DNA from 2 places in the Streptomyces sp. NPDC043876 genome. Region 2 is predicted to be linked to the other one. Evidence: riboswitches for the same ligand, from Rfam matches in the RefSeq annotation. Region 2 holds a riboswitch; the other holds the start of a gene.

Region 1 (4,409 bases), on a different contig from region 2:
CCGGGCCTCCTCGTTGAACGCAATGATCTTGGCCATCTGAAGTGGTCCTCCCGGACAGCGGTGGATTGCTCCTGGACCGCGCCCGCGCCCGCGACGGACGGCCTGCGTGCCCGGCGGTTTCTTCCCGCCGGACCCTGCGGGCCTCACTGACCCGGTCCTCGTTTATGTAGCACTCTCACTAGGAGAGTGCTAACGCCAATGATTAGCACTCGGCACCCCCGAGTGCAAGCGGCTTGGGGGAACACCCGGTGAACGGCGTGGCCCGCGGCGCGCCCCGCGCACCCTCCCCGGCCAGGCGCCGCAAGGCCCGCGGCCCCCCGGCGGCCGCTCACGCCCCGGCGCGGAAGCCCGTACGCACGAGGGGCCCGCATCCCTAGTCCCGGGATGCGGGCCCCTCGTGTTCGTCTGTCGGTGGTCGATCGCTCCGGCTAGCCGACAGCGAGCTTGACCATGTCCGCCTGCGGACCCTTCTGGCCCTGCGAGATCTCGAACTCGACCCGCTGACCCTCTTCAAGGGTGCGGTACCCGTCCATCTGGATGGCGCTGTAGTGGACGAACACATCCGCACCACCGTCGACCGCGATGAAGCCGTAGCCCTTCTCCGCGTTGAACCACTTGACGGTGCCCTGAGCCATGCCTAACTCCCCTATTACTGGCCCTTGCGCAGGACCGCACTTCGCGGACCCGGGTCAGAACTTGCGCCGGAACGCCTCGACCGGGGCTGAATGTATCCGCACCGCTGCTGTCTGCAACAGGTCATTCCGACGAGAATTCTGGACACGCCAAAACTTTGAAATAGGGTGAAAATTAGGAGTATTCCGGGGCAACTCGGGCCGGACAAAGGACGCCAAGGCCTCATAGCGCGCTTGCATGTTGACTCAATGTCAACCCTTCCGCGGCCCGTTCATATGCGGCGGGCAAGAACAGCGGTGGGGACTTCCCCAACTCTACCGCGCCCAACCAAGCAGAATTGCCCCCTCCGTTTCTCACCGGAGAGGGCAATTCGGGGTGGAGCGCTGCCGCGGGGGATCAGCCGCCCGCGACGGCGGGAATGATCGAGACGCCCGCGCCGTCCGGCGTCGGCGTCTGCAGCCCGCCCTCGAAGCGCACGTCGTCGTCGTTCACGTAGACGTTCACGAAGCGGCGCAGCTTGCCCTGGTCGTCGAGGACGCGGGCGGCGATGCCCGGGTGGCTCTGCTCCAGGGAGTCGATGACCTCGCTGAGGGTCGCGCCGTCGGCCGGGACCTCGGCCTTGCCGCCGGTGTAGGTGCGCAGGATGGTGGGGATGCGGACGTTGACGCTCATGGCGCTACTGCCTTTCCGGGGGTCGGGGAGGGTCAGGCCAGGCCGGCGGCGCGGAACGCGTCCAGGCTGGGGCGGATGGTGGCGGTCTGGCCGCTGTCGTCGGCCACCGCCTCCAGGGTCTTCAGGCCGTCGCCGGTGTTGAGGATCACCGTGGTCAGCGCCGGGTCGAGCTGCCCGTTCTCGATGAGCTTCTTCGTCACGCCGACGGTCACGCCGCCCGCGGTCTCGGCGAAGATGCCCTCGGTCTGCGCCAGGATCTTGATGGCCTCGACGACCTGCATGTCGTTCACGTCCTCGACGTAACCGCCCGTGCGGCGCGCGATGTCCAGGACGTAGGGGCCGTCCGCCGGGTTGCCGATGGCGAGCGACTTGGCGATGGTGTCCGGCTTCTGCGGGCGGACCACGTCGTGACCGGCCTTGAAGGCGGTCGAGACGGGCGAGCAGCCCTCGGCCTGGGCGCCGAAGATCTTGTACGGCTTGTCCTCGACCAGGCCGAGCCTGATCAGCTCCTGGAGACCCTTGTCGATCTTCGTGAGCTGCGAGCCGGACGCGATCGGGATGACGATCTGGTCGGGCAGCTGCCAGCCGAGCTGCTCGCAGATCTCGTACGCCAGGGTCTTGGAGCCCTCGCCGTAGTACGGGCGCAGGTTGACGTTGACGAAGCCCCAGCCCTCGCCGAGCGGGTCGCCGATCAGTTCGGAGCAGAACCGGTTGACGTCGTCGTAGTTGCCCTCGATGCCGACCAGGTCACCGCCGTACACGCCGGCCATGACGACCTTGCCCTGCTCCAGGTCGTGCGGGATGAACACGCAGGAGCGCAGTCCGGCCCGGGCGGCGGCGGCGCCGACGGCGCCGGCCAGGTTGCCCGTGGAGGAGCAGGAGAGCGTGGTGAAGCCGAAGGCGCGAGCCGCCTCGACGGCGATCGCGACGACCCGGTCCTTGAAGGAGTGCGTCGGGTTGCCGGAGTCGTCCTTGACGTAGAGCTTGCCGGTGACGCCCAGCTCCTTGGCCAGGTTCTCGGCGTCCACGAGCTTGGTGAAGCCCGGGTTCAGGTTCGGCTTGGAGGCCACGTCGGCGGGGACGGGCAGCAGCGGCGCGTAGCGCCAGATGTTGTTCGGCCCGGCCTCGATCGCGGCGCGCAGCGCCTCGGGGTCACCGGCCGGAAGGTCGTAGGCCACTTCCAGCGGGCCGAAACACTCGGCGCAGGCGAAAATGGGACCGAGCTCGAACCGGGTGGCGCATTCGCGGCAGGAAAGCGCGGCGGCGGGTCCGAGATCGACGGTGGTCGCGGCAGAGGTGACGTCAGTCTGTACAGCCATGACGGCGAGGCCCTTTCTCCTCATCTTCCCCGTGGCGCACTTCGCCACGAGACGGATTTGGCACCTTCCCTAGCCGGGGACCTCGCTGCGTACATGAGCGCGAGACCGACTGGAGGGTTGCCGGGGCTTCAACGGGCCGTATCCCTCTGCCCCTCTGGATGAGCGGTATGGCGCGAACGCGCCTTGGCGGCGCACCCGTGCGTTTGTACGTGGGGACCCCCGACATGCGATGGTCCTCCGCGTTGTTCAAGACTGTAACCGAAGGCATGGATGGTTGAGACAGCCGTCCAAACCGCGAGATGGATCATATTTCGGCCATAACGATGGCCGGGTCACCACCGAATCAGGGAGTGCTGAAGGTGCTGGAAGAGGTGGAGCGCTGGCTGGGGGCCCGCTCCTGGTCCGCCACCGACCGACCGCTGGAGCGGCTGCTCTCGGCCAAGCGGGCATCGGGCATCACAGTCAGCGTCGTCCTGCCCGCTCTCGACGAAGAGGCGACGGTCGGCGCGATCGTCGAGGTCATCCGCCGTGACCTGATGACCTGCCTGCCCGTCCCGCTGGTCGACGAACTCGTCGTCGTCGACTCCGGTTCGAGCGACCGGACCTCCGAGGTCGCGCGGCGCGCGGGCGCCCGCGTGGTGCACCGCGACGACATCCTGCCGCGGGTCCCGGCGCTGCCCGGCAAGGGCGAGGTGCTGTGGCGCTCGCTGCTGGTCACCACCGGGGACATCGTCTGTTTCGTCGACGCCGACCTGCGCGACTTCTCCGCCGCCTTCGTCTCCGGGATCGTCGGCCCGCTGCTGACCGAACCGGACGTGCAGTTCGTCAAGGCGATGTACGACCGCCCGCTCGGCGACGCGCCCGGGCAGGGCGGCCGGGTCACCGAGCTGGTCGCCCGCCCGCTGCTGAACCTGCACTGGCCGCAGCTGGCCGGATTCGTCCAGCCGCTGGGCGGCGAGTACGCCGTACGGCGCTCCCTGCTGGAGCGGCTGCCGTTCCCCGTCGGCTACGGCGTCGAGCTGGGCCTGCTGGTGGACGCGCTGCACACGGCGGGCCTGGACGCGCTGGCGCAGGTGGACGTCGGCGTACGGCTGCACCGCCACCAGGACGGGCGGGCGCTGGGCCGGATGGCCGCCGCGATCTACCGCACCGCGCAGCTGCGCCTGTCGCGCGGGCACCTGGTGCGGCCGGAACTGACCCAGTTCGAGCGGGGCCCGGACGGCTTCGAACCGCGCACCCACCCGGTGGACACGGTGGAGCGGCCGCCGATGCTGGAGGTGGAGGAGTACGCCCACCGGCGGGTGGCCTGACGGGTGCGGCCGGGTGGGCGCGGGGTGGCATGACGGGGCTCACGGTTTGAGCCCGGCCCGCCCGGGCTAGGTTGCCCGCATGGCCTCTCAGGTACTCGTCGCCGCGAACCGCGGCCCGCTCTCGTACGCCCTCGACGCCGAAGGGAACCTCAGCGCCCGGCGCGGCGGAGGCGGCCTCGTCTCCGGTCTCTCCGCCGCCCTCACCCGGCAGCCGGACGCCCTGTGGATCTGCGCGGCGCTCTCCGACGCGGACCGCGAGGCGGTCCGCCGGGGGGTCGCCGAGCCGGGCGTGCGGATGCTGGACATCGATCCGGCCGTCTACGACGACGCCTACAACGCCATCGCGAACTCGGTCCTCTGGTTCACCCACCACCACCTCTACGACGTCCCGCGCGAGCCGGTCTTCGACGCCGCCTTCCACCGGGCGTGGGAGTCGTACACCACCTACAACCGGGCCTTCGCGGAGGCGCTCGCC
Region 2 (4,409 bases):
CCCGTCCCCGTCCCGACCCCGACCCGCGGCGTGGGCCATGGCGTCAGGGACCACTAGCCCTACCCAGCCCCGCCGGCGTTTGAGGCGAACCACCGCGGGCCGGGACGCCCACCCCCGGGCCAGGGGGGCATACCCCAGCCCCGCCGGCGTTTGAGGCGAACCCGCCGACCCCGGGCCAGGGGGCATGCCTCAGCCCCGCCGGCGAATGAGGCGAGCGTCAGACGGCCGGGACGCAGCGGCCTTCTTCCGTGCGGTACGTCCACTGCGCCCCCTGCGCCACCAACTCCCGCACGGCCCCCACGAACCGCTCCACGTGCTCGTCCGGCGTACCCGCCCCGAAGCTGACCCGGATCGCGTTCAGCGACCGCTCCCCCGGCTCCGACTCCGGCGCCCCGCACTCGCCCGGCTCCTGCGGCGCGCTGCCCAGCAGGGTCCGGACCAGCGGGTGGGCGCAGAACAGGCCGTCGCGGACCCCGATCCCGTACTCGGCGGAGAGCGCGGCGGCGAAGTGCGAGCTGTTCCAGCCGTCCACGACGAAGGAGATGACGCCCACGCGCGGCGCGTCGTCACCGAACAGGGACAGGATCCGCACGGCCGGGACCTCGGCCAGGCCCTCGCGGACCTTCGCGATCAGGTGCCGCTCGCGCGCGACCAGGGTGTCGAACCCGGCCTCGGTCAGCGCCCGGCAGGCGGAGGCGATGGAGTAGACGCCGATGACGTTCGGCGAACCGGCCTCGTGGCGGGCCGCGGTGGTGTGCCACTCGACGTCCACGCCGCCGTCCTCGCGCCGGGCCACCTTCCGGGAGGCACCGCCGCCCGCGAGGTACGGCTCGGCCTCCTGGAGCCAGTCGGCCCGCCCCGCGAGCACGCCCGAGCCGAAGGGCGCGTACAGCTTGTGCCCGGAGAAGGCGACCCAGTCGACGTCCAGGTCCTGCACCGACACCGGGTGGTGCGGGGCGAGCTGGGCGGCGTCCAGGACGATCCGCGCGCCGTGGGCGTGCGCGGCGGCGGCGAGTTCCCTGACCGGCCACAGTTCACCGGTGACGTTGGACGCGCCGGTGACGCAGACCAGCGCCGGGCCGTAGCCCCCTTCAGTCGATGCAGTGCGGTCGGCCAGCGCCCGCTCCAGCGTGGCGACGGCCTCGCCCGGGGTGCGCGGGGCGTTCAGGTAGGTGACCCGGGCGTCGCGCCAGGGCAGCAGCGAGGCGTGGTGCTCGGTCTCGAAGACGAAGACCTGGCAGTCGGCCGGGAGCGCCTGGCCGAGGAGGTTCAGCGAGTCGGTGGTGGACCGGGTGAAGATCACCTGATCGGCGGGGCGGCAGTCGAGGAACTCCGCGACCGTGGCCCGGCTCTGCTCGAAGAGGTCGGTGGAGAGCTGCGAGAGGTACCCGGCCCCGCGGTGCACGCTGCCGTAGTAGGGGGCGTACGCGGCCACGTCGTCCCAGACCCGCTGCAGCGCCGGGGCGCTGGCGGCGTAGTCCAGCGCCGCGTAGGTCACTTCGCCGCCGGTGACCAGCGGCACGGTGACGTCCCGGCCGAGCACCTGGAGCGGCTCGGCACAGGCGGCGTCGCAGGCGGCGCCGACGCTCGTGTCAGCGGTGGAGGTGGTGGCGGCGTTCAGGGATGCGGACATGGCGGTATCTCCCGGCAGGCAGGGGTGAATGGCTTCAGGGGGCCCGTACGCGGCCGCGGAGGGCGGGGTACGGGGAGTCCCGGGAGACGGGGTGCGCCGGCGGTACCGGAGGTACGCGGACAGGACCCTGTTCCGGGGGGTGAAGAAGGGGCTTGAGCGCCCTATCGCATTCGCTTGCTCACGGAAAACGCTCCTCGAGAGACCAGGACCCCTGGATTCGAGGGATCCGCGCTTGCCGCAAGCCTCGCTGCCTGCGGCCTGGTCATCACCCGGGGCACCCCGCCACGGAAGGAGGGTTGCCGGACAGCAAGCCGGGGCCTAAACGCTGTCACTCGTGACCTGGTCTGCATCCTGCCACACGATCTCCCGCGCACAAGCCCCGGTCCGCATGTCGGAACCGGGGCCCGGCGCGAAACCGACCCTGCTCAGGCGTTGCTGGCCTTCACCCACCGGTCCAGCGCGGCCAGGGCCGCACCGGAGTCGATCGACTGCGCCGCCCGGGTGACGCCCGCCGCCAGCTGCTCCTCCAGCGTGCCGCTGCCCGGGTCCAGGGCCACCAGCGCGGCCGCCGAGTTCAGCAGCACGGCGTCGCGCACCGGGCCGCCCTCCCCCGCCAGCAGGCGCCGGGCGACGTCCGCGTTGTAGGCGGGGTCGGCGCCCCGCAGCGCGGAGACGTCGACCAGGGAGATGCCGATGTCGCGCGGGTCGAAGCCCTGCTCGGTGACCTTGCCGTCGCGCACCCACCACACCCGGGAGGTCGCCGTGGTGGTCAGCTCGTCGAAGCCGTCGTCGCCCCGGAAGACCAGTGCGGAGGAGCCGCGTTCGGCGAGCACGCCCGCCACGATGGGGGCCATCCGGGGGTCGGCGACGCCGGTCGCCTGCGCCCGTACCTTCGCGGGGTTGGTCAGCGGGCCCAGCACGTTGAAGGTGGTCCGGATGCCCAGTTCCCTGCGGGCGCCCGCGACGTACCGCAGCGCCGGGTGGAACTTGACGGCGAAGCAGAAGGTGATGCCCGCCTCCTCGGCCACCTCGGCCACCCGCGCGGGGGTCAGGTCGAGGTTGACGCCCAGCTGCTCCAGGACGTCGGAGGCGCCGCTGGAGGAGGACGCGGCGCGGTTGCCGTGCTTGACCACCTTGGCGCCCGTCCCGGCGACCACGATCGCGGACATCGTCGAGATGTTGACCGTCTTGGCGCCGTCGCCGCCGGTGCCGACGATGTCGACCGTCCGGCCGGGGACCTCGATCAGGTTGGCGTGGTCGTACATGGTCCGTACGAGGCCGTTGATCTCGGCGACGGTCTCGCCCTTGGCCCGCAGCGCGACCACGAAGCCCGCGATCTGGGCGTCCGTCGCCTCTCCGCGCATGATGCGGTCCATCGCCCACGCCGTGTCGTCCGCGCCGAGGTCGCGGCCGTCGAGCAGGGCGTCCAGTACGGCCGGCCAGGTGCGGGCCGCCACGCTGTCGCCGCCCGCCGGGGTCACAACGTTCATGGTCCGCTCCTGATGGTCCACAGTCGATGGGTGAGGCCCCAGCCTATCCAGGCGGGGAGTACGGCAAAGAGCCCCGTCCAGTGACTGGACGGGGCTCTTGCCGTGGCGACGCGGAGACTGACCGGAATCAGTCCGTCAGGCGGAGTCAGTGGTGGCCGTGGCCGCTCTGGATCTCCTTGTACTCCTCGGACGTGGGCTTCGGGATCTGGTTGTCCTCGCCGTAGAAGCCCTTGCTCAGCTTCGCGCGGAGCTTCTCGACGCCCGAGACCTTGCGCTCGACGCCGTTCTCGTCGACCGTCGGGCCGATCTCGAGCGGCTTGTACTGCTCGTACGAGGTCAGCGTGTGCAGCTGGCCCTGCGAGAGCGGCTCGTGGACCTCGACGAACTCACCGTGCGGCAGGCGCTTGATGATGCCGGTCTCGCGACCGTGCAGCACCTTGTCCCGGTCCCGGCGCTGGAGGCCGAGGCAGATCCGCTTGGTGATGACGAAGGCGATGACCGGGCCGACGAAGAAGCCGATCCGCGCGAACCACGTGATCGAGTTGATCGACAGGTGGAAGTACTGCGCGAACATGTCGTTGCCGCCGGCGATGAGCAGGATCACGTACCAGGTGATCCAGGCGACGCCGAAGCCCGTACGGGTCGGGACGTTGCGCGGGCGGTCCAGCAGGTGGTGCTCGCGCTTGTCACCGGTGACCCAGGACTCGATGAACGGGTAGACCGCGATCGCGACCAGGATCAGCGGGAAGATCACCAGCGGGATGAACACGCCCAGGACGAGCGTGTGGCCCCACAGGTTGATCTCCCAGCCCGGCATGGCACGGATCAGGCCCTCGGAGAAGCCCATGTACCAGTCGGGCTGCGCACCGGTGGACACGTGGTCCGGGCGGTACGGGCCGAGCGCCCAGATCGGGTTGATCGACGCCAGCGCCGCGATGGCCGCGATGACACCGAAGACCAGGAAGAAGAAGCCTCCGGCCTTGGCCATGTAGACCGGCAGCAGCGGCATGCCGACGACGTTCTTGTTCGTCTTGCCGGGGCCCGCGAACTGGGTGTGCTTGTGGTAGAAGACCAGGATCAGGTGGGCCACCAGCAGGCCCATCATGATGCCGGGCAGCAGCAGGATGTGGATCGAGTAGAACCGCGCGACGAAGTCGCCGCCGGGGAACTCGCCGCCGAAGAGGAAGAACGACAGGTACGTGCCGACGACCGGCACGGACAGGATCGCGCCCTCCATGAAGCGGACACCGGTGCCCGAGAGCAGGTCGTCCGGCAGGGAGTAACCG

What was found. A riboswitch is a leader RNA that binds a small molecule or an ion and turns the genes downstream of it on or off. The one in region 2 is predicted to bind S-adenosylmethionine.
Region 1: it holds a riboswitch for S-adenosylmethionine, as region 2 does, so the genes downstream of both, thrC (threonine synthase) here and AC0693_RS08655 (aminotransferase class V-fold PLP-dependent enzyme) in region 2, are expected to answer to the same signal.

Annotation. Positions count from the first base shown of each region.
Region 1 covers NZ_JBWKDV010000001.1:951,331-955,739, forward strand. The annotation lists gene groL (chaperonin GroEL) at 1-36, opposite strand, end outside; gene AC0693_RS04630 (cold-shock protein) at 429-635, opposite strand; gene AC0693_RS04635 (ubiquitin-like small modifier protein 1) at 1,030-1,305, opposite strand; gene thrC (threonine synthase) at 1,338-2,648, opposite strand; SAM riboswitch class I at 2,642-2,789, opposite strand; gene AC0693_RS04645 (glucosyl-3-phosphoglycerate synthase) at 2,984-3,934, shown strand; gene AC0693_RS04650 (alpha,alpha-trehalose-phosphate synthase (UDP-forming)) at 4,014-4,409, shown strand, end outside.
Region 2 covers NZ_JBWKDV010000002.1:789,206-793,614, reverse strand. The annotation lists gene AC0693_RS08655 (aminotransferase class V-fold PLP-dependent enzyme) at 218-1,633, opposite strand; SAM riboswitch class IV at 1,857-1,973, opposite strand; gene trpD (anthranilate phosphoribosyltransferase) at 2,059-3,123, opposite strand; gene qcrB (cytochrome bc1 complex cytochrome b subunit) at 3,269-4,409, opposite strand, start outside.